DNA from 3 places in the Photobacterium sp. genome. Region 1 is predicted to be linked to each of the others. Evidence: predicted binding sites of a transcription regulator. Region 1 holds the regulator's gene; each other region holds the start of a gene.

What was found. Region 1 encodes CRP, which controls carbon source genes, mostly activating them, when cyclic AMP is high. Its sites were predicted from a motif close to TGTGANNNNNNTCACA; they were not measured.
Region 2: a site for CRP is predicted at 4,104-4,119, ahead of malT (HTH-type transcriptional regulator MalT). Genes of this name have one in related genera too.
Region 3: a site for CRP is predicted at 6,768-6,783, ahead of udp (uridine phosphorylase). Genes of this name have one in related genera too.

Annotation. Positions count from the first base shown of each region.
Region 1 covers NZ_JBVCPH010000007.1:31,071-39,258, reverse strand. Annotated here, with positions in the region: gene AC2204_RS09675 (aspartate aminotransferase family protein) at 1-812, shown strand, start outside; gene astA (arginine N-succinyltransferase) at 1,013-2,029, shown strand; gene astD (succinylglutamate-semialdehyde dehydrogenase) at 2,056-3,513, shown strand; gene AC2204_RS09660 (DUF1338 domain-containing protein) at 3,568-4,362, shown strand; gene AC2204_RS09655 (hypothetical protein) at 4,429-4,632, opposite strand; gene crp (cAMP-activated global transcriptional regulator CRP) at 4,827-5,459, opposite strand; gene AC2204_RS09645 (OsmC family protein) at 5,732-6,136, shown strand; gene AC2204_RS09640 (phosphoribulokinase) at 6,367-7,236, opposite strand; gene AC2204_RS09635 (YheU family protein) at 7,332-7,547, opposite strand; gene AC2204_RS09630 (hydrolase) at 7,636-8,188, opposite strand, start outside.
Region 2 covers NZ_JBVCPH010000008.1:156,838-165,025, reverse strand. Annotated here, with positions in the region: gene AC2204_RS11415 (D-fructose-6-phosphate amidotransferase) at 1-253, opposite strand, end outside; gene AC2204_RS11410 (DUF4336 domain-containing protein) at 466-1,140, opposite strand; gene malT (HTH-type transcriptional regulator MalT) at 1,192-3,900, opposite strand; gene AC2204_RS11400 (glycogen/starch/alpha-glucan phosphorylase) at 4,382-6,844, shown strand; gene malQ (4-alpha-glucanotransferase) at 6,994-8,188, shown strand, end outside.
Region 3 covers NZ_JBVCPH010000001.1:421,978-430,165, reverse strand. Annotated here, with positions in the region: gene AC2204_RS01830 (CBS domain-containing protein) at 1-183, shown strand, start outside; gene AC2204_RS01825 (SLC13 family permease) at 619-2,034, shown strand; gene AC2204_RS01820 (ATP-binding protein) at 2,114-3,439, shown strand; gene AC2204_RS01815 (response regulator) at 3,449-3,922, shown strand; gene AC2204_RS01810 (zinc/cadmium/mercury/lead-transporting ATPase) at 4,082-6,583, shown strand; gene udp (uridine phosphorylase) at 6,940-7,707, shown strand; gene AC2204_RS01800 (Card1-like endonuclease domain-containing protein) at 7,980-8,188, opposite strand, start outside.

The sequences.
Region 1 (8,188 bases):
TCGAGCAGGGTTTCCATGGCCGTACGTTCTTTACGGTAACGGTGGGGGGGCAGGCGGCCTACTCTGACGGCTTCGGCCCTAAACCACAGGCCGTCTCCCACATCCCTTATAATGACTTAGCAGCCTTAGCTGGGCTGATGTCTGATCGCACCTGTGCGGTGATGATGGAGCCGTTGCAAGGAGAAGGGGGGATTATTTCCCCGACCCCCGAGTTTATTCAGGGGGTCAGAGAGTTGTGTGATAAACACAATGCACTGTTGATTTTTGATGAAGTGCAAACCGGTAACGGCCGTACCGGGGATTTTTATGCTTACCAGGGGTTGGGTGTCACACCGGATATTCTGAGTACTGCTAAATCGCTGGGTGGGGGGTTCCCTATTGGTGCAATGCTGACTACCTCAGAGCTTGCGTCACACATGAAAGTCGGCACGCATGGTTCAACCTATGGCGGTAATCCATTGGCGTGTGCGGTTGCAGAAGCCGTGATTGATGAAGTGACCAAACCGGAAGTACTGGCCGGTGTGAAAGAGCGCGAACAATGGTTTCGTGATGGACTGGCGAAAATAAATGCCAAGTACCCAACCTTTGAGGAGATCCGTGGTAAAGGCCTGCTATTAGGTGCCGCTCTGAATGAAAAATGGCAGGGCCGGGCTCGCGATATTCTGCTTGCCGCGGGTGAAGAAGGTTTGATGGTGCTGGTCGCTGGTGCCAATGTGGTGCGCTTTACGCCATCACTGGTGATAGACAAAGCCGACGTAGATGAAGGAATGGCGCGTTTAGAGCGCGCAATTGCTAAACTTCATACACAGTAACATCGTCAAGATATTTGCTCAGGCAGTGATGGGCAGGAAAGCCTGGCACTGCCCCTTTCCCATGCGCTTTCCCATAAATTAAGGGAAGGAAGACAGTACATTCTGTCGTAACAACAATTCATGTGGTTAGAACAAGGCATGTCGTTACAATAATTTATGGTTGGCGGCACCTGCCGCCACCTGCATCTGGAGGGAATTTGATGCTGGTTATTCGTCCTATTACCGAAGCTGACTATCCGGCGCTGATGCGCTGCGCAGAAGAGTCAGGTCATGGTTTTACTTCACTGCCTGTTAACGAAGAAATTCTGCGTAACAGGATTTCCCACTCAGTCGAGAGCTTTGCCAAAGACGTTACCGAGCCGGGCACAGAAGGCTACCTGATGGTTGCTGAAGACACAGAAACAGGAGAAATCGCAGGGACGACGGGAATAGAAGCCGCCATTGGCTTAGATATCCCTTTCTATACCTACCACATCAGCACGGTCGTACATGCCTCACGCCGTCTTGGCGTCCATAATGTAGTTAAAGTACTGACTTTTGGTAATAATTACACGGGTAATAGTGAGCTTTGTACGTTGTTTTTACGGCCGGAATGGCGCCATGGTTTGAATGGCCGCCTGTTATCCAAGTGCCGGTTCTTAATGTTGGCTGAGCACAAGCACCGTTTTTCTGAAACTGTGCTGGCGGAAATGCGCGGGGTGTCAGATGAAGAGGGGCATTCGCCTTTCTGGGAATGGCTTAGAGAGCATTTTTTCTCGATCGATTTCACCCATGCTGATTACCTTACCGGCATTGGTGCAAAAGGCTTTATCGCCGACTTGATGCCTAAACTGCCTATTTACGTCAATCTGCTGAGTCCGGAAGCACAAGCGGTGATTGGTCAGGTACATGAGAAAACCCGGCCGGCTCTGCGTTTGCTTGAAAACGAAGGATTCTGCTGCCGTGGTTATGTCGATATTTTTGATGCCGGGCCGACGGTTGAGTGTGATGTGCGCAACATTGAAACGGTACGCCATTCGCAGCGTTGTACTGTCGAAATCGGTACACACAGCAGTTCGCATGACTATCTGGTGAGTAATACCTCGTTTGCGAATTTCCGGGCTGCTGTCGGCAAAATCGCGGTCGATGGTGAGCGTAATGTAGCGCTGGTCACCCCGGAAATGGCGGCAGCATTACAGGTTAAGAACGGCGATCCGGTGCGGTTGATCGCCCAGTAAATAACGGGCAGAGAAAGGAGAACATAATGACTCAATGGATTGCGGGAAAATGGGTGGCAGGGCTGGGTGAGCCGATGCAGTCACTGAACCCTTTTAGTGGCGAAGTGATTTGGCAAGGGCAGGCTGCAACCCCGGAACAGGTTGAACAGGCTGTAACCTGTGCCCGTGAAGCGCTGGTGAGCTGGCGTAAAACAGGTTTAGCTGACCGCCAGGCTATTGTGGAAAAATTTGCTGAGCTGGTAAAAGAACACAGTGAGCATATTGCCCGTACGATAGCTGAAGAGACCGGTAAGCCATTGTGGGAAACCCGTACGGAAGCTGCTGCCATGGTCGGTAAAATAGCCATTTCACTGCGGGCTTACCATGAGCGAACCGGTGAAAGGCAAAAAGATATCGCCGGTACGGCGGCAGTTTTGCGTCATCGTCCGCTTGGCGTGATGGCTGTATTTGGCCCGTATAATTTCCCCGGCCATCTACCCAACGGTCATATCGTGCCGGCCCTGATATCAGGTAATACTGTGGTCTTTAAGCCTTCAGAGCTGACGCCAAAAGTGGCAGAAGAAACCATGAAGCTGTGGCAACAGGCGGGCTTGCCAGCAGGGGTGATGAATATGGTTCAGGGAGCACGTGCAACGGGCGAGGCGTTAGCGAACTCGAAAGGGATTGATGGCTTGCTGTTTACCGGGAGTGCCAATACCGGCCACATCCTGCACCGTCAGTTTGCCGGACAGCCCGGCAAGATGCTGGCGCTGGAAATGGGCGGCAATAACCCGATGGTGATCTCGAAAGCCTATGGCGAGCTTGATGCGACGGTCTACACGATTATCCAGTCAGCCTTTATCAGTGCCGGCCAGCGCTGTACTTGTGCTCGCCGGTTGTACCTGCCGCAAGGATCGGAAGGCGACGCGATTCTGAACCGTCTGGTTCAAGCGACAGGTCAGCTGAAAATTGATGGGCCATTTGCCGAACCGCAACCGTTTATGGGGCCGCAAATTTCAGAGCGAGCGGCTGACGGGATCATTGCCGCACAAGCAAATCTGGTAAGTTTAGGCGGGAAGCTATTACTTGAAGCGAAACGTGGTCAGGGAGCGATAGTCACACCTGCTATTATTGAAGTGAGCCAGATTGCTGAGCTGCCAGATGAAGAATACTTTGGCCCATTACTTCAGGTTGCCCGTTATCAGGATCTGCCGCAGGCCGTCGCGATGGCGAATGATACTCGCTATGGCTTGTCTGCCGGCCTGGTTTCTACCGATGATGCAGAATGGCAGTATTTTATTGATCATATCCGTGCCGGTATTGTAAACCGCAACCGTCAGTTGACAGGAGCCAGCGGTGATGCGCCGTTTGGTGGCCCAGGTGCATCAGGCAACCTGCGTCCGAGTGCTTATTACGCCGCCGACTATTGTGCTTACCCTATGGCATCGATGGAAGGTGAACAAACAGAGCTGCCGGCACAGCTGTCACCCGGGGTTCAGCTGTAATCACCGATACCCGTTTATGACGGCAATTATTATCAGCAAGGGGAGATATTCATCATGGAAAGAGTGGAGCAATTGTTTAATGCCCTGTGGCAAGACTATACGCAACGTCTGTGCCCTTCGGCAGCAAAGGTACATGATCTGTTAACCGAAGATGAACCCCTGCTCAATGATCACATCGCACTGCGGACCTTTAATCTGCCGAAAGTGGGGTTGGATAAGCTGGCCGCCCCTTTCATAGCCATTGGCTATAAGCCATGTGGTAAGTATCATTTTGAAGCCAAAAAGTTGTATGCGGAGCATTTTGAGCATCCGAACCCATTAGCACCAAAAGTCTTTATCAGCGAGCTGCTGCTGGGACAGTGTTCTTCTCTGTTGCAGGAGACGGTACGCGGACTGGTTGACCAAATACCGGAGCTGGCAATTCATGATCCTGAGTTTGTTTGCTGTGGCCGTTTGTGGGATATCGATTCGGCGACGTATGAGATGTTATCGGCTGAAAGCGAGTATGCGGGCTGGGTCGCCGCACATGGCTTCGGGGCCAATCATTTTACCGTCAGCATTAACCAGCTTGAGCAGTTCACTGAGATCCGTGAAGTGAACCATCTGCTGCGCCACAATGGTTTTGCAATTAATGAGGCGGGCGGTGAAGTGAAAGGGGGGCCAGAGGTGATGCTGGAACAGTCGGCCACGATGGCTGACAAGGTCGCGGTCGATTTTCTTGACGGTGAAAAAATAATCCCGGGCGGCTTCTATGAGTTTGCTAAGCGCTATCCTCAGGCGAATGGTGAACTGTTCCGCGGGTTTGTTGAAGCGTCGGCGGATAAGATCTTTGAAAGTACGAGTGAGTAAGGCATTGCGACAGTAAAAGTAAACCGAGGGGAAAACAGCGGTCTTGGCCGCTGTTTTTTGTTGCCGTTATTGGTTAGCTTGATGGCAATCTAAAGGAGGGCTCCACAACTCCTTACCGTGCACGGTGCGTTGACGCTGGCTGAACAGGGTTTGCTGTTCAAGATAATGACGAGGACCGCTAAAGCCAGTCATTTCAATAGTCGCGGGTAAGGCTGCAATGACAGCCTGGGCAGGAACCTGAGTGTGTGGAGAAAAGCGTTCGATATCCATATCAAGACACCTCTGAAGTAGTCAATATGCACAATGTAGCACTGGTGTTATTATTGGCAAGTGAATAAACAGTGAAGGGTACGAAAGAATATACGTTTTGCGATCTCTTTATGCCTTGTGGTGATAATTATATATTTCGCAGTTACAAAAAAAGCCGCATTCAGCGGCTTTTTATCAACCTATTCGCAGGCCGGTTAGCGAGTGCCGTAAACCACGATAGTTTTGCCGTGGGCAGAAATCAGATTCTGCTCTTCCAGCATCTTAAGGATACGACCTACCGTTTCACGCGAGCAGCCCACAATCTGACCAATTTCCTGACGGGTGATCTTGATTTGCATACCGTCTGGGTGAGTCATTGCATCAGGTTGTTTTGCAAGATTTAGCAATGTCTGTGCAATACGGCCTGTGACGTCAAGGAATGCAAGATCGCCGACTTTCTGGCTGGTGATTTGCAAACGGCTGGCCATCTGTGCAGAAAGGCGCATCAGAATATCTGGGTTGACCTGAATAAGCTGGCGGAATTTTTTGAAAGAAATCTCTGCCACTTCACAAGGGCTCTTGGCACGTACCCATGCGGTACGTTCCTGCTCTTCTTCAAATAAGCCTAGCTCACCGATGAAGTCACCCTGGTTAAGGTAAGACAGGATCATTTCTTTGCCTTCTTCATCCTTGATCAATACGGCAACAGAACCTTTCACAATGTAGTAGAGAGTTTCTGCTTTCTCTCCCGCATGGATCAAAGTACTCTTTGACGGATATTTGTGAATGTGGCAATGGGAAAGAAACCACTCTAGAGTTGGATCTGTTTGAGGTTTACCTGGAACCATATTTCTAACTTCCTCTGCGTTTGTTGCCCAACAACGACATCCATATAATTCAAGGCTGGGCCTAACAATAGAATTGTTCGCTGATTAGGATATTCATTCAGCCGCTAGGCTGCAAGTTCACTTGAATATTTACTTGAGAGTTTATCTTTTTTCGGCGCCTTTTTCTTGATATTGATCTATCAGATATGGCCATTTGGTACTCATAAGTGTGCACATGATCACACAGTTGTTAGTTAATGCATAATTACCCTGTTTAAAGTAAGGAGAAAGCAATGCAATCACGAGTGAAATGGGTAGAAGGGATGACCTTTCTGGGCCAGACAGATTCTGGTCACAGTGTCGTTATGGATGGCAATGGGGGCGAAAAAGCCCCCAGTCCGATGGAAATGGTGTTGATGGCTGCTGGTGGCTGTAGTTCCGTTGATGTTGTCGACGGTTTGCAGTCTGCCGGGCAAAAAATCACCGGCTGTGAGGCGCAGATCTCTTCTGTTCGCCGTGAACAGGCACCGCGTATTTTCACCTCGGCTAACCTGCATTTCGTGGTTACTGGCTATGATCTGGACGAGGCCAAGGTTGCCAGCGTCGTCGCAGATTCACTGCAGAAATACTGCTCTGTGTGCCTGATGCTGGGCGAAGGGGTAGAGATGACGCATTCGTATGAAATAGTTAAGGGCTAAGTTTCGAATAAACAGTTTCGAGTCATTAGGTTCGAGTTTCGAGAAAGAACCACAACTTGACCCCAACTATGGCTCGGAGAGCCTGCTTGCAGGACCACAGGACCACAGGACCACAGGACCACAGGACCACAGGACCACAGGACCACAGGACCACAGGACCACAGGACCACAGGAGATATCTGTCGGGTAACGGGAAGCCCACATCTCGTTACTCGCCACTCGCCTCAGGTTTACCCGATCTTTCCGGTTTCGATTAACATCTGGATCAACGGGCGCATGATCAACTCCATCGCAAAGCTCATTTTCCCGCCCGGTACCACCAGGGTGTTATGGCTTGACATAAACGAGCCCTGGATCATTGAGAGCAGATAGGGGAAATCGACATTTTTAATGCCGCGAAAGCGAATGACCACAAAGCTTTCATCCAGACTCGGAATGCCTTTGGCACTGAATGGGTTGGATGTATCGATGGTCGGCACCCGCTGGAAGTTGATATGGGTGCGCGAAAACTGCGGCGTAATATAATTGAGGTAATCGTCCATCGAGCGGACGATAGACTCCATGACAGCTTCTCGGGAATGGCCGCGGTCACGTGTGTCGCGGACGATCTTCTGAATCCATTCCAAATTGACAATCGGTACCATCCCAATCAGCAAATCGACATGTTGTGCAGCATTGATCTCACCGTCAACAACACCGCCATGTAAACCTTCGTAAAAGAGCACATCCGTATTTTCAGGCAGCTCCTGCCAGGGAGTGAAGGATCCCGGCATCTGGTTATAGGGAACCGCTTCATCAAAAGTATGCAGGTAGCGACGGAATTGACCACTGCCATCGTCACCATACTGGCGGAAAAAGGCTTCAAGTTGGGCGAAGTCGTTAGCTTGCGGGCCAAAATAACTGACATGGCGGCCTTGCTCTTTGGCTTTACGAATTTCGACATCCATTTCCGGACGGCTGAAGCGATGGAAACTGTCTCCCTCCAGCAAGGCGGCATTGAAGTTCATCATATTGAACATTTTGCGAAATGCTTCTGAGGTGGTGGAGGTGCCAGCACCAGAAGACCCTGTTACTGCAATAATCGGATGTTTTGCAGACATGACATACCCTGTCGTTAATGTTTACGATGAAAGTTATTAACAGGGTGTTGCGCCAGGGTCAAGGAGAAGTTGGCCTTAAGCGGGCAGGATATCCGCTAATTGAGATCTCTGCGGAGTTTAATATCAACAGATTCATGCAGTTCAGAAAAGACGATCACCGCATCACCGGATTCAAGCTGCTTTCGGACATATTGCACCTTGTGTTCCATGTTGAGCTCGGTCTCACCGTAGTCAGTGCCTTCGCGCAGCACAAAGTGTTCAATCATATTATTTAGGGTGTCAGAGTCGATATCTTGCCAGGGAATAATCATAGTTACTGCATCTGTTCTTGACTGGACTGCTGATTATATTGTTAATTTCATCGATTGTAGAGCGGTACTCAACATTCGTGACTCGAGTCTAGTCTCTGGGATCTGGTAACGTCTTAAACCATGCCGGTACCGTCTTTTCCAACCAGAAATCAGGATTGCGCCAGGAACCGGAGACAAATCCCACATGACCGCCATTTGCCGTTAAGTGATAGTCAATATTCGCCGGCAAGGGTTGCAGGGGAATAACGCGCTGCGTCATAAAAGGGTCGTCTTTCGCATGAATGATCCGTAATGGAATTTTGACCTGATGGAGTTTACTGAGTCCGCTACATTGTTGGTAGTAGTCTGCGGCATCTTTAAAGCCATGCAGGGGGGCTGTAACCTGATCGTCAAATTGCCACAATGACTGAATATGCTGTACTTGCTCGGCTGCCACGGGCATGGCATTAGGCAGGGCAATAATTTTCTTGGCTAAGGTGCTTTTCAGTGAGTGAAGCAGGTACTGTTGATAGATCCTGGAAAAACCTTGTTGGATTCGCTCTGAGCAAGCTTCTAAATCCAACGGGGGGGAGATTACCTGCGCAGCGGTTAATCCAGATTCATCCCCTGTTTCTGCCAGGTAGTTAACCAGCATGTTACCG
Region 2 (8,188 bases), on a different contig from region 1:
TCTGGAGATGATATTGCTCTGTTTCGCTAATCCAGCTCGGCCGATTAATAACTTTAGCCAAAACAAACGAGGGTAACACACAAAGCAGCAGTGGAATCGACTCATAAAGATAGGTTGCGGCTAAAACATCTTCATGATGGAGATTATTAAGCAGTGCCAGAAAATCAAAAATTACGCCTAGCATCGTTAACACCGAAAATATGATAAGAGTTATCCCGAGAAGATCACGAAAATAAATCTTGGCGGCATTCATTTTTTGTTACTCCCTATATCAAGCGTCTGAAATAGCAAATTTTTACGCTATTTTATTATTTAAGATAAATGAAATTGTTATGCATTTTCATCTCAGATTAAGAGATGAGCTGTAAATGTAACTTTCGTTTTAAGATTAAATATACGCTTCATTCCGAGGAGTATTTTGACTTACATCACACAAATGAGGTTGGTTGGGTATATGTCGCCTTGCTATACCCAGTCAAAAGCGTTGCAAAATATTTCTTTTCCATCTTTACGTATCACTCTGCCATGCGCCAGTATAATGCGGTCAAAAGGCCAGGTCAGAATTTCTTGCAGCGATTGACGGAGACGGGTTTTGTCTGTGAAAGACAGCCGCCAGTAATAAGGCATGGCAGGCTTTTGGTAGCAGCCGTTAAGCAATGCCAGACCAATGGTGAGTATATTATGGCTGTCAATCATCCATGCTAATGTATCACCGACGATCAGGGTATTAGATTGAGGATCGCAAAAGACAACCTCTTCCATTTTGTCGCTACCGCGTACCAATGTTTGTAATAACTGATGACGCCAGAGCACTGGTGTCTGTGCGCTGAGCGCATCATCAAATACCAGATCTGTTCGTTTGTTTTGCAATCCTGGAGGAGCAAAAAAATAGGCTTCAGGGTAGGCAAGCCACCATTCAGACAGAAATAAGTGGTGGCTCATATTGGGTGTCACAATGGCTTGTATCTGACCGAGCTTGGTTAATTCAAGCTGCAGCTGAGTCGTTAGCTCAACAGGTGAGTGGATCAGTAATTTATTGTTATCTAACCGAATAACAGTCATACGACCGCCGACAGGTATGCCACTCACCTTGAGCGGCATGTCCTGATACCAGATGCGACCTCGACTCCATTCGATCATAGGTTATCCTTAACCTGCTTTTCTTATGTAATTACCCAATGAGTTATGCCATCAAAAGCCCATTAGTTTCAATAAGTTTTCTGCAGTTTCTATTGCCTGCTGCCGATTCGCAATATTCAGTTTCTGGTACAAATTACGGATATGGGTCTTGATCGTGGTGGAAGCCACATCTAACTCCGATGCAATTTGTTCGTTACTGAAACCGGCATAAATTAGCCCCAGCACCTGCCATTCTCGTTGTGTCAGCGGACTGGTTCTGATCAATTCCGGGATATTTGGCAAGTTCAGCAATTTTTCAACAAAATCTTCATCGAAATGCACTGAGCGTGTACGCTCCTTGCTGGTCATTTCGCGCAGTAATTGTTGTGCACGATGAAGTTCCAGTTCACTCAGTTGTTTTGTATCAACCAGTTCTTGGAGCAAATCGCAGATTTCATTGGCATTACACAAGAAATTTCCGATCATGCCTGTACTGTTAGTCAGAATTAATGCTTCTTTCAGGTGGTTGAGCGCTTCTTCTCGCTGCCCCTGCATTTTACTGAGTACAGCTTCCAGTACCAAGTTTCGGTTTCTGTCTGTGACGAGGTTATGCTCTTCACTTCCTTCCTTAAGTATGGCCAACACTTCTTGTGCTTGCTCAAGATTATTGACTATCAGGCAGGCACGGGCGATGTTACGCCATTGAAGTTGCTGGAAGTGGTTACAGGTTCCCTCTGGGCGCTCGGCTTGTTTCAGCCAGTCAGCGATTTTGTCATTTTCGCCTTTGGCTTGCCAGTAAAGCAAGTTAGCGAAATCGGCATTGGCTTTCCAGTCAATGTGGTAAACCGAACGCTTCATCAAGCTGTTACAGAGCTCTAAATAACGTGCCGCTTTGTCTAATTCGCCACGGGTCACGGCAATTTTTGCCAGCATGGAGTAAGCATGTAACGACTTAGTATCATCGAAAGGCGCAAGTACTTCTAAGCTTTTATGTGCACATTCTTCAGCTTCATCCAACCGGTTCCAGCACCATAGAATTTGTGCACGCAGGCGGAGAAGAAATTCATGCAGCGGCACCTGTTGCAAGTGCTGCTCTTTTACCAATTTGTATGCCTGATCAAGTAATTCGAAGGCAGACTGCACATAACCTTGAGCAACCAGAATTTCGCTTTGCTGAAGCAGCGCCCACAGTGCCTGATGATAAACATGGTACTGACGTGCCATTTTTTCAGTTTGTTGCATCATCGGTAACGCACGGCTCAGATTGCCTAAACAGTGGTGTACTTCACCCACCACCGAAGTGGCAACAATACGGCTGCGGTAAGTCGTCGATGGTAATTGCCCTAAGGCTTGTTCTGATAAAACCAAGGCTTCTTCCGGCTTGCTTTGGTTGATCGCGACCTGAGCACGAAGCGCATTGAACTCCCCCTGAAGCGCATCATCTAATGCCAGGTCACGCTGATGCATTTCGGTTTCAGATTCTGCAATTAGTTCGCCGACATCGTTGTAGCGATGCTGACTCTGTGCAAGCCATGCGCGTAATAACGTCAGGCGAGGTACACTGAATAATTTGTCTTTACTCAATGCCGCAATCGAATCTTCCAGCAGCTTTAACTCGCCATGGTGAAACATATTCCAGCCATGATTGGTGAGGATCTCTATGGTTAGATCTTCATTTTTACTCTTCAAGGCATGGACCAATGCTTGTTGTGGGCAGTTTTGCTTCAACCAGGCCTTGGCGGCACAAGTATGTAATTCTGAATGCTGTTGAGGTATCTGCGAATAACGTTGGTGACGCAAGAATTCAGCAAAAAGGTTATGGAAACGGTACCAGTTATCAGCACCTTCTAGGGTATTGAGGAACAGACCAAAACGGTTGAGTGATTCCAGCAAGGCCAAAGCATCGCTACGCCCGGTTAGATCAGCGACGAGTTCTGCATTGAACATGTCGAGTACAGAACATTGCAGTAAGAATTGCTGTATTTCTCGATCAAGTTGATCGAAGACTTCTTCTGCCAGGTAATCCCATAGATGGCCACGGTTGAAACTGGCCATAGAAAGAGCCGATTCTGCCAGGTTATTAGGTACTTGCTGGGCGTGAAGTGCGATTAACTGTAATGCTGATGGCCAGCCTTCGACCTGCTCTCGCAAGGAATTAAGAACGGTACTTTCGACGTTTTCTGCAATACGCTTATGGAAAAATCGCTCGGTCTCTTCCTGATCGAAAGCCAGTAACGTGTTATCAACCTCGATGAGAAGATCACGAACACGAAGATTAGCGGTGCCGAGAGGGGGCTGACTTCGGCTGGTTACCACTAGGGTCAGGTTGTCGGGCATGTGCTTAACGAAGAAACGCATGCCTTCATGAATGTCGTCGTTGTTAATGACATGGTAATCATCAAGAACTAAGTAGGTCTGCTCGTGATAATCCGTCAACTCACCAAACAGTTCACTGAACAGAGTTGCCAGGCAGGCGAACTGGCGGCGCTCTGCCATTGCCTGGGTTTTTAAACACGCGCTGTTTGTTGCCTTGTTGATGGATTGCAGGAAGTAATTTGCAAACCTGAAGGTATCGTTATCGCTCTCGTCGATATTGAACCAACCAGTATGAGGATGCTCGTTCAGCCACTGAGCAGCCATCGTGGTTTTTCCGTAACCGGCAGGAGAACGAAACAGTACAAGACGATAAAAAGGTGCTTGGTCGAGGCTTTCCAGCAAACGCGGGCGAAGAATCGCATTATGAAGGCGTGCTGGTTTAGTCAGTTTCGATGGTATCCACATAGTCTTGTTATCTTTTGTAAGGTTTCAAAATCCAATTTGATTTCTGGTAAATCGTGTACCAGGAATAGGTCATCTTCATGGCGGTCATGTCGCAAAGAAATATAATGATGGACGAAATTACTTTCACATCATTTGACCTTGCCCATAACTTTACCTTTCTAAGCCGATGAAAAGGTATATCTATCGTATCTCCCCCCCAAAATTATGAGCCAGCTCACAGATATACCATCGGAAAATAAAAGTTAAGCTCGCGGTTGCACATGAGTTGTACATTCAGAAATGTGAGTTATGTTGCATGTATGATGGTCTGAACTTTTTTCTCCGCCCTGAAACTACGGGCAATGTCACAAAAAATGCGGGGTTTCATTACCTACGCCCCTCTGACTCATCCCTCATCCTCCAAGGAGCGGGAGGATGTTTTTAAAGGTAGATACAGGCAGCATAGATACCAGTTGGAATAATCCCAGAGAGAGAAAGAACCATGACTACACGTGGTCAGACACAACAATTTGATAAAGCGGCTTTTAAAGCGGCAGTACAAAAACACTTAGTTACTACCTATGCACAAACCGCAGAAACCGCAGACACACGTAGCTGGTATCTTGCTGTTGGCCGTGCATTGGCAGAAATCAGTACCGGTAGCTTGCTTGAAACAGAAAAGTTTGTCGCCGAAAGCAATGCACGTAGTGTTAACTACCTTTCACTTGAATTCTTAATCGGTCGTCTTACCGGTAACAACCTAATCAGCATGGGCCTCTATGAAGAGGTGAGCGGTGCGGTAGAAGAGCTTGGTCTGAACTTATCCGACCTGCTGGAAGAAGAGCGGGATCCTGCTTTAGGTAATGGTGGTCTAGGCCGTCTGGCTGCTTGTTTCATGGATTCACTAGCCGCTCAAGAATATCCTGCTGTAGGTTACGGCCTGCACTATGAGTACGGTTTGTTCCGTCAGTCTTTTGAAAATGGTCGTCAGGTGGAAGCACCGGATGCATGGCGTGGCATTGAAGGTTACCCTTGGGAAATTCTTCGCCCTGAATTGAACCAGAATGTTGGTCTATATGGTCGTGTTGAATCATATATCAATGAAAAAGGTGAGAGCAGCCGTCGTTGGGTGCCAGCAATGACTGTTGAAGGTGTTGCCTGGGATCTTCCTTTAATTGGTTATGATAATAAGAGCGTATATCCACTACGTTTGTGGGAATGTCGTTCACCTGCGCCATTCAATCTGGCTCGTTTTAACGATGGTGACTACGTTGGTGCTCAGTACAGTCAGTTAGAAGCGGGTAACGTGACGAAAGTGCTTTATCCGAATGATAATCATGACCAAGGTAAAGCACTACGTCTGATGCAACAGTACTTCCACTGTGCATGTTCAGTTGCAGATATTCTGCGTCGTCATTTCGCGGCAGGTCACAAAATTGAAGATTTTGCGAAGCTTGAAGCGATTCAGCTAAATGATACCCACCCGACTATCGCTATTCCTGAGCTAATGCGCATTCTTCTTGATGAGCACAATCTTGATTGGGATGCGGCATGGGCAATATGTTCTAAGACGTTTGCTTATACTAACCACACCTTGCTTCCAGAGGCCCTGGAAACGTGGAGCGAAGCGCTTATTTCAGAGATGCTTCCGCGCCACATGGAAATCATCTTCGAAATTAACCATCGCTTTATGAGCTTGGTTGAAGAGAAATGGCCTGGTAACAATGAAATCAAGCGCAAGCTTTCAATCATTGAAGAAGGCCCGCAGCGCATGGTACGCATGGCTAACCTTTGCGTAGTGAGCACCTATGCCGTCAATGGTGTAGCAGCCCTTCACTCTGAGCTGGTTAAGCGTGATCTGTTCCCTGAATTTCATGAGTTATTCCCAGGGCGTCTCCATAATGTAACCAATGGTGTTACCCCGCGTCGCTGGGTGAAATACTGTAACCCTGGCCTGTCTGCACTGATTAGCGAAAAAGTGGGTGATGACTGGCCGAAAAAGCTGGAAAAAATCGCCGGGCTGGAAAAATTCGCTGACGATAAAGCTTTCCAGAAGCGTTACATGGCAGTGAAGAAAGAAAACAAACAGCGCTTGGCTGACTGGGTTGAAGATAATATGGGTATCGAGCTAGATACTGATGCAATCTTTGATATCCAAATCAAGCGACTGCACGAATACAAGCGTCAGCACCTGAATCTGATTCATATTCTGTCGCTGTATCACCGTCTGATCAATGATCCGACATTCGATATGCACCCGCGCGTATTCTTCTTTGGCGCAAAAGCAGCACCTGGCTATGCACTTGCTAAAGATATTATCTTCGCAATCAATAAAGTGGCTGAGAAGGTGAATAATGATCCTCGTCTTGGTGGCAAGCTGAAGGTTGTGTTTATTCCTGATTATCGCGTAAGTCTTGCAGAAATCCTGTTCCCGGCTGCCGATGTTTCTGAGCAGATCTCGACTGCAGGTAAAGAAGCATCAGGTACCGGTAACATGAAGTTTGCCCTAAATGGTGCCTTAACGATCGGTACGATGGATGGTGCAAACGTTGAGATGCGTGAAGAAGTGGGGGATGACAATATCTTCATCTTCGGACTACTCGTTGATGAAGTACAAAAACTACTGGAAGAGGGTTACGACCCTTACCGTTACTATCATGCTGATAGTCTACTGCGTGCATCACTGGATCTGTTGGATACTGATGAGTTCACACCAGGCAAGCCTGGCCAGCTGGCGGCAATTCGTCATAACTTGCTGGACGGTGGGGATCCGTACCTTGTATTAGCAGACTTTGCCGATTATGCGAAGACTCACGAGAAAATTGATGCCGAATACCGAGACCAGGAAAACTGGGCGCGTAAGGCAATTCTTAACACTGCTTTGATGAGCAAATTTAGTTCAGACCGCAGTATCCGTGATTATGCAAACAATATCTGGAACTTAAAACCAGTTTCAAAGAAGTAAGCGTAGCGCGTTAATACCACTTGTTTGTTAACTCTTTTTGCTAGTTAGCAATCTAATTGAGTTAACACATAGCTGGTTATTAATATTCATTATAGATATCAGCAAAAACTAACATCGTAGCGGCCGCAAGGCCGCTATCGGAGATAACGATGAAAGAAGATAACGTATTAAAACAAGTTGCTGAAATGGTTGGGATTGCAGACCGCTATGTCAGTGCTTGGGGCGAGGAAGCTAAAGTTGAAGATGAAACGATTCTGCGTTTATTAGCGGCCCTTGGCTACGATACTAAAAATGACGAAGCCCTGTTAGAATCTGCCCGTAAAAAGAACCGCCCTGACGTACTTGCCCCTGTGCAGGTTATTCGTCGTGGTGAACAACCAATGCACATTACTTTACACCTTGGTGTCAGTGCCCGCATGAGTGACTTCAGCTGGCGTCTGCACACCGAGCAAGGCGAAGTAATGGAAGGTTGGTTGCAATCGCAATTAATTTCAGATGATCGTGAAAGTGGCGGTCCGCTTGTTTTTGCTTTGCCTGATGATCTGGAAATGGGTTATCACAAGCTTGAAGTCTTCCGTAAACGTCGTAAATCTCCGTTTGAAATGACACTGATTGTGACACCTGAATCTTGTTATAAACAACCCGCGTTGTTGGATGACAAGAAGCTTTGGGGCACCAGTGTTCAGCTGTACTCGGTTCGTACCAACCATAACTGGGGGATCGGCGATTTCGGTGATCTGAAACAACTGGTTGCCGATATTGCTGCACGTGGTGGTGATTTTGTGGGCCTGAACCCCATTCACTCACTATTCCCTGCCAACCCTGAGGGGGCAAGTCCATATAGCCCGTCTTCACGCCGTTGGCTAAACCTTATGTACATTGATGTCAGCTCGGTTCCTGAGTTTGCACAATGCGATGCTGCCCAGCAACTCGTTGGCAGTTCAGAATTCCAGCAGCGTCTGGTTGAAGCCCGAAATACTAACTGGGTGAATTACAGTGAAGTGTCATGCCTGAAAATGGCCGTACTGCCATTATTGTTTGAGACATTTGCTGAGCGTCATCTGGACAAAAAAACAGCTCGTGCTCAGAAATTCATGCAATTTGTTGAGCAGGGTGGCGATAGCCTGCTTCATCAGGCTGCCTTTGATGCCTTACATGCAAAATTGAAAAAAGAAGATGACAGTGCTTGGGGCTGGCCAGCGTTCCCGGAAGAATACCGCCACTTTGATAACGCAGCCGTAAAAGCCTTTATAAAGAATAACTTAAAGCAAGTTCATCTGTATATGTACCTGCAGTGGGTAGCTGATACTCAGTTGGCAGAAGTGAATGATCTTGCTCAAGAAA
Region 3 (8,188 bases), on a different contig from region 1:
GTGCTGACCGTGTCTCCTGAAGACTCAATCATCGAGCTGGCAGAAATCATGTCGGCTCAGAAGCCCAAAATTTATCCGGTCGTCGATCCGAAGAATGGAAAATTGGTCGGTGTGATCACCCGACGTGATGTGTTAACGGCTATCAGTACTCAGATTGGGGCGTGCTTTAAACACCCGGTATAATTTTACATCAACGTATTAAAGAAAGGCGCATCGGCGCCTTTTTTTGTTGAATATAATTCATATTTAAATTTATTGTGAGTGAAGTCGCGATTTGACTTATTTGGTAATAACTATCTGTCTTATGGTCGTTTAAGAATGAGAGACCTAGATCAAAAGCCTTTCATATTTCACAAAATTATTGATCTGAGAGGGTGAAATCAAGCGGATTAAGAAGCAGAATGATTAACGCGAAAGGTTTATACCCAAACCACCCCGATATACGGTGTTAATACACCTTGAAGTGGTTTGGGTATATATCATTCGCACGCCGATGAACGTAGGTTCGCACGGGTGCAGAATCACTGCTGATTATTCTAAAGCATAAGCAAAAAAAGCAATGAACGCAGTGGTTATGAGTGATGTTTGTACATTTTGTTTTAAGGGAATAACACCATTATGCGTCAATACATCAGGTATATCGTACCTATTCTGATCCCGCTTTTGATTCTTTTGTTGCCGGCGACCGCATTTCCTGTCGAGGGGCTGACAATTGTCCAGCAACGGGTCATTGCAATCTTCTTGCTGGCGGCTTTGTGCTGGGTTCTTGAGCCTATTCCCATTTATGCGACTTCTGTGGTTATCATTGTTCTAGAGTTATTGTTGCTGTCAGATAAAGGACTTTATCTGTTCCGGCAAGCGGAAGGACAAGAACACTTTGGTGATTTGCTGGTTTACAGCGATATCATGGCTACGTTCGCCAGCCCAATCATCATGCTGTTCTTAGGTGGCTTTTTTCTGGCGATGGCAGCAACGAAATACCGTTTAGATGTTAACTTGGCCCGCGTACTGCTGAAGCCTTTCGGAACTCAGCCGAAGTATGTGATGTTTGGTTTAATGCTGATCACCGCAATTTTCTCAATGTTTATGTCGAACACGGCCACCACGGCGATGATGCTGTCTATTCTGGCGCCGGTTATTGCTCTGTTTGGCAGTAAAGATCCGGGCAAGATAGCGTTTGCTTTATGTGTACCCGTTGCCGCGAACATCGGTGGTATTGGTACACCGATCGGTACGCCGCCAAATGCGATTGCGCTGAAATACCTGAGCGAAGAGAACATGATCACTTTTGGTGAATGGATGTTCTTTGGGGTGCCGTTTGTCGCAATCATGCTGGTATTTGCGTGGGTACTGATAAACTTTTTGTACCCGGCCACGCAGGAAAAAATTGAACTGACCATTAAAGGAAAGTTTCTGAAAACACCTCAAGCGATCACTGTGTATATCACCTTTGGTTTGACCATTTTGTTGTGGCTGATGGGCTCGTCCCATGGCATGAATTCATACACTGTCGCATTGATCCCAGTTGCAGTTTTTTCACTGACCGGCATTATCAACAAAGAAGACTTAAAGAAAATTTCATGGGATGTTCTGTGGCTGGTGTCGGGTGGTATTGCACTGGGTCTGGCCCTCGATCGAACCGGTCTTGCTCGCTTGATGGTACACAGCATTCCGTTTGATAGCTTCTCACCTTACGTGGTGCTGGGGGGGGCAGCGTTACTGTGTTTATTGATGGCGAATTTCATGTCCCATACCGCAACAGCAAACTTACTGATGCCAATTATGGCGGCTTTAGGCACATCGATGACCTCATTGGTGCCATTGGGTGGCGAAATCACCCTGATCCTGGTTGTGACTTTTGCCGCTTCACTGGGGATGTCGTTACCCATCAGTACTCCGCCCAATGCGCTGGCACATGCCACTGGCCATGTCGAGAGTAGCCAGATGGCACGTATTGGAGTCGTTGTTGGAGTCGTCGGTGTGACCTTAAGCTTTGCGATGATTTGGTTACTGCATTTAATTGATCATATCTAAGGAAAGGCGAGGTTCGAGTAACTAGTATCTGAAATCACATTCTTGGCTCCTCAAATTTAAGGAACTAAAAGGCGTATTCATGCATCAACCGAAAGCATTACAGCGCATTGTCGACGTCTATTTTCAGGATCGTACGCGCACAATATCGGTCAGTGCAAACACTCAGGTGTTAAAGCAGGATGGCTTTAACGACAGGTTGTACTGGGTTAAGAAAGGTGAATTGTCGGGCTATCTGCACAATGAAAATAGTGGCTTAACGGCGAAGGTATTTCGGGTTGAACAAGGGATGTATTTTGGCGTACACAGTTATTTTGCTAAGACGCTGGTGGCCTCAACCACGGTGATTGCGGAAAAAGACAGTGAGATCGCCTGGATTGATTTAAATACCCAGGCGGTCGAGCCAGAGAAGTATGGTTCACTGATCGAGCAGTTTATGCCGGTGATGGTCCACGAGCTGGCACAACGGCAAATGCTGACAGGCATGCAAGCACTGGAAAAAGAAAAAGCGTTACAAAAACTGTATGCGGCTGAGCAAATGACGACATTAGGTCAGCTGGCTGCGGGTATTGCTCATGAATTGAATAATGCCGTTGGCGTATTGAGCAGTAAAACGGAAGGGATCCAAAACTCAATTTGCCGTTTTCTTGAAGAAAACAGACCGGAAGTTTCACCGTTTTTAGAGCGTGGGATCTGTGACGGTCAGTCATCCACTTCCGCTGAGGTGAGAAAACGGGCAAAAGAGTTGCAGGAAAAGTATTGCCTCAATCGCGATCAGGCTCGCCAGTTAGCTCGGGCCTTGCCGCAAGGTGATGTACCTGATACCTGGTTGGCTGCTATTGATGATGCATTGCAGTATTGGGACATAGGTCGGGATCTGCATGATATGCGGCTTGCTGGTAAGCATGCCGCCAGTATCGTGCGTTCGGTGAAACAGCTCGGTGGCAGTGATCAGACTCGCCAGTCGGATATCGACGTCAACGATACGATTCACAAATCACTGGCATTGCTGCAGAGCAACTTGCGTCGCGTCAATGTGATATTGCGTCCGGCGGTATTACCCACGATTACTGCAAGTGCGACCGAGTTGGTGCAGGTGTGGGTTAATATCATTAAAAATGCCTGTGATGCGATGGAGCAAACGCCTGAGGCGCAGATTGAAATTATCACCCGTTATTCTAAAAATCGGTTGCTGATCACTATTAGCAATAATGGTCCGATGATTGATGAAGCAACCCGGAGAAAAATTTTTCAGCCAAACTTCACCACCAAGAAAGGGGGCTTGTCGTTTGGCTTAGGGCTGGGTTTGTCGATCGTGCAGCGTATTGTAAACAGTTACGGCGGTACGGTTGCACTGAAAAGTGACCCAGAAAAAACCAAATTTCGAATTAAACTGCCTATTGCGTAAGGGACGGTTATGGAAAAGCTAAACATCATCTGTGTTGATGACCAAAGGGAAGTGCTAAGTGCCGTACTTAAAGACTTAGCGCCGCTGAATGACTACTTTCATGTGGAAGATTGTGAGTCGGCGGATGAAGCATTAGAGCTGATGGATGAGCTTGATGCTGAAGGTGAGTATGTGGCTCTGGTGATATCCGACCATGTGATGCCGGGTAAAACCGGGGTTGAATTGTTAACGGAAATATCACAAGACTCACGTTTCAGGTTCACCAAAAAAGTACTGTTAACCGGCCAGGCGACTCACCAAGATACCATTGCTGCGATTAACCGGGCTCGGATTGAAAGCTATTTTGAAAAACCCTGGAAAGCAGAAGTATTACTTACTTCAGCCCGTAACCTGATCACTGAGTATGTGTTTGACATGGGCTTCGATTATCAGCCGTGGATCGAGATTCTCGATAACAGCGTCATTTTCAGGCGAGTTAGATAGTGATAGCTGATTATCATCTTCTCGTTTGCCATTAATTAAAAGCCAAAACAATTTGTTTTGGCTTTTTTTTTGTTGACCTTAGACATTACTCAAAGGTTTATAATTATCACATTGATAAGACCTATTATTGTGTAATAACAGCGAGCAAGGAGAATCACAATGTGTGCTCAATGTAATAAGAAGAAACCTCATATTCATACCGTAAAACCAACCGCAGCTAAATCAAGTTCGGTACAGGTTGTCGCCGCCATGGCAACAGAGTGTTGCAGTATGGGCAGCACCTATGTTGCGTCGAGCGATGAAACCGGTGATGAATCAGGCCCAGACGATCCTGCTTCCGGCCATAAGTTGACTGTTCCACCCTTTGGAGGGGTAATTAAGTCTAAGTCAGGGACGTTGTCGTTGTCATCTGCGGCTGTTTTCACCCCCATACCTGATCACTCAGAATCACTTCCGTCAATGGAAAAGTGTTGCAGTACAACCAATGGTTGCTCTGATCAGTCTCTCTCTTTAGAAGACCATCAACATCCAGAAGCGCAATTAATTCAATCAAATTTAGGTCACAGCCAGAGTTGGAAAATCCTTGGTATGGATTGCCCTAGCTGTGCCAGTAAACTGGAAAAAGCGCTGCTCACTATTATTGGTGTTGAGCAGGCAAAGGTTATGTTTGCGACAGAAAAGCTGGTGGTAAATTGCCAATCGGCATCACTGGCCGCAGAGGTTGAAGCCAAGGCATTAGAAACGGGTTTTAAATTAGTGACAGGTAGAAAGATCCAGGAGCAGGAAAAGCCCGGTTTCATCAAGCAGTACCTGCCGGTGATTATCATTGCCCTGATGATGCTGGCTTCATTCTTAATTAGCCGCAGTTCAGAACTCTATGGTCAGCTTGCCTTCACGCTAACGACCGTTTTGGGGCTGCTCCCCATCGTAAAAAAAGCCGTTAATTTGACAAAGTCGGGGACACCTTTCTCGATTGAAACCCTGATGAGTATTGCGGCTATTGGTGCGTTGTATTTAGGCGAAACTGCAGAAGCCGCCATGGTATTGCTGCTTTTCTTGATCGGCGAACAACTTGAAGGGTATGCATCATCACGTGCACGCAGCGGGGTAAAAGCCCTGATGGATTTGGTACCTGAAGAAGCGACCGTGCTCTACCCTGACGGGACGAAAGAAAGAGTCGCAGCGGAAGATCTTAATAAGGGGGATGTGATTGAGGTTGCGCCGGGAGCACGCTTACCGGCTGATGCCCAACTGCTCGATATTACCGCGAGTTTTGATGAAAGTGCCTTAACGGGCGAATCGGTACCGGTCGAGCACCTGCCGGGTGAGAAAGTGATGGCGGGTTCACTGGTGGCTGATAAGGTTGTGCGCCTGAGCATTATTTCAGAGCAGGGTGATAATGCGATTGATCGCATTCTTCACTTAATTGAAGATGCCGAATCCCGTAAAGCGCCGTTAGAGCGATTTTTAGATCGTTTCAGTCGATGGTACACCCCGGCAATGATTGTGCTTGCGGCACTGGTTATTGTGATCCCACCGGTGCTGTTTGCTCAATCGTGGCATGAGTGGATATATCGCGGTTTAACCTTATTGCTGATTGCCTGTCCTTGTGCATTAGTGATTTCTACACCGGCAGCGATTACATCAGGCTTGGCCGCTGCCGCTCGCCGTGGTGCCTTGATTAAGGGCGGGGCCGCATTAGAGCAGCTCGGGCATATTGGCACGATTGCGTTCGATAAGACGGGAACCTTAACCCAGGGTAAACCTGTGATGACCGATCTAATCTGTTGGGATGGTAACGAAGAGAAATTACTTCGCCAGTCAGCAGCCGTCGAAGCAGGATCATTGCACCCGTTGGCCATTGCGGTAGTTAAGGCTGCGCAAGATCGTGGAATGAGAGTAACTGAAGCCGCTGAGCGTGAAGCACTGCCCGGGCGTGGGATTCAAGGTGTGATTGACGGTGAGACTCTGCTGCTTTGTGCGGCTGATCGTTTACCTCGGTCTGTGGCATTAACAGCTGAACAACACGCGCAAGTGATGTCACTGGAAACCGAAGGTAAAACCCTGGTTGTTGCATTGCGTGATTGCATTGCTGTGGGGGTGATCGCATGGCGAGATAACCTGCGGGATGATGCTGCCAATACCATTAAAGAGCTTGAGCTGATGGGGATCGGGTCAGTGATGTTAACCGGAGATAACCCCCGGGCTGCCGCGGCTATAGCCAAGGAGATAGGCATCGATTTTCGCGCCGGGTTATTACCTGCTGACAAGGTAAAAGAAGTACAAACCGCCAACGAAAATGCCAATGTAGCAATGGTAGGCGATGGTATTAATGATGCCCCGGCAATGAAAACAGCGTCGATCGGTATCGCCATGGGTGGCGGTACCGATGTCGCGCTGGAAACGGCAGATGCGGCGCTCACTCATAACCGTCTGTCGGAGCTTCCGATGATGATTGAACTGTCTCGTGCCACGCTCAGAAATATCCGTCAGAATATTGTTCTGGCGTTAGGATTGAAAGGCATCTTTCTGGTAACGACTTTGCTGGGGATCACCGGGCTGTGGGTTGCGGTACTGGCCGATAGCGGTGCAACGGCGCTGGTGACATTGAATGCATTGCGTTTGTTGCGCTTTAACCCCAAAAGCCGTTTGGCTGAATAACCGGGTATAATACGCAGAATTATTACGACAAAAAATCGGTATCACCTATTCTTATATCTCTCGTTGATGGATAAAGGTGATGCCGTTTTTTTAATTTAATTTGTGAGAAAGGACAACAGCAAACGGTTAGGTGTGACGAGCATCACATTTGCGTGTAACTAGTAAAGCGTTTCATTTTTCTATATGTGACTTTCGTCACTTAAAGTTGTGATTCTATCCGTTATCGTTAACTGGTGTTTTGAGAGTATTTATCTTTTTATAATATAGGATGAATACTGCCTAAACATTAAAATTAGTTTAAAGCCACGACCTCTGACTTCCCTATACAGAGTGGCAAACAATAAAAGGATATGACTATGTCTGAGACTACAGTTTTTCATTTAGGTGTGACAAAAGCGGATCTTAATGGTGCGGAACTCGCAATTATTCCAGGAGATCCGGCACGTGTTGAAAAGATCGCAAATCTGATGGATAACCCTGAGTTTCTAGCAAGCTCACGTGAATATACGCTTTACCGCGCCGTTTTAGATGGTAAGACTGTGATTGTTTGCTCTACGGGTATTGGCGGTCCGTCAACGTCAATCGCGGTTGAAGAGTTGGCGCAATTAGGTATCCGTACATTCCTGCGTGTTGGTACAACAGGCGCGATTCAGCCACATATCAATGTGGGTGATATGATCGTATCAACAGGTTCTGTACGCCTTGACGGTGCGAGCCTGCATTTTGCTCCAATGGAATTCCCAGCCGTTGCCGATTTTGATGTTGCGACAGCGATGAAAGCTGCAGTTGAAGCAGAAGGTGCAACAGTACACACAGGTGTAACGGCATCGAGTGATACTTTCTACCCTGGTCAGGAGCGTTACGACACGTTCTCAGGTCGTGTTGTTCGTCGTTTCCAGGGCTCAATGAAAGAGTGGCAGGAGATGGGCGTTCTGAACTATGAAATGGAATCAGCAACACTGTTAACGATGTGTGCTAGTTCTGGTCTGCGTGCCGGTTGTGTTGCGGGCGTTATCATCAACCGTACTCAGAAAGAGATCCCCGATCATGCGACGCTGAAAGAGACGGAAGCACGCTCTATCAAAGTGGTCGTTGAAGCTGCTCGTCGCATGCTAGCAGAGTAATTCTTATTACTTGTTTTTTGCCCTGATCTCTTTATCGGAAGTCCTCATTTATAGTTATAAACTCAGGGCTTCTTCTTCGACCTCAGGACAACTAACGGCGTACTAAGAACCACTTCAGGATATGTGCTGGAAGCGCAAAAATCCTATGAGTGATCTCACCATTCAAGATGAAAACCGGTACTAATGTACCGGTTTTTTTGTACATATAGAAAGAGTAAAGAAAGTACAAAAAAGGTCGTAATTTCGACCTTTTTAAATGAACCGTTGCTAGTTTACGCAATATTATGTGACTGACCACCGGCATCTTTCAGCCAGTTGTGAAGGTGGGTTTGCAGATCACCGAGTTGATCCGGACCAATGATAGCGAGGCCTAAATCCTGGGCGCGGACTAAATCATGATGACGCAGTGGACGGAAGCTCACCAGCATTGCACGAGCTTGCAGACCGCCTAATAAATCACGCAGTGATTCCAGCTTGTAGA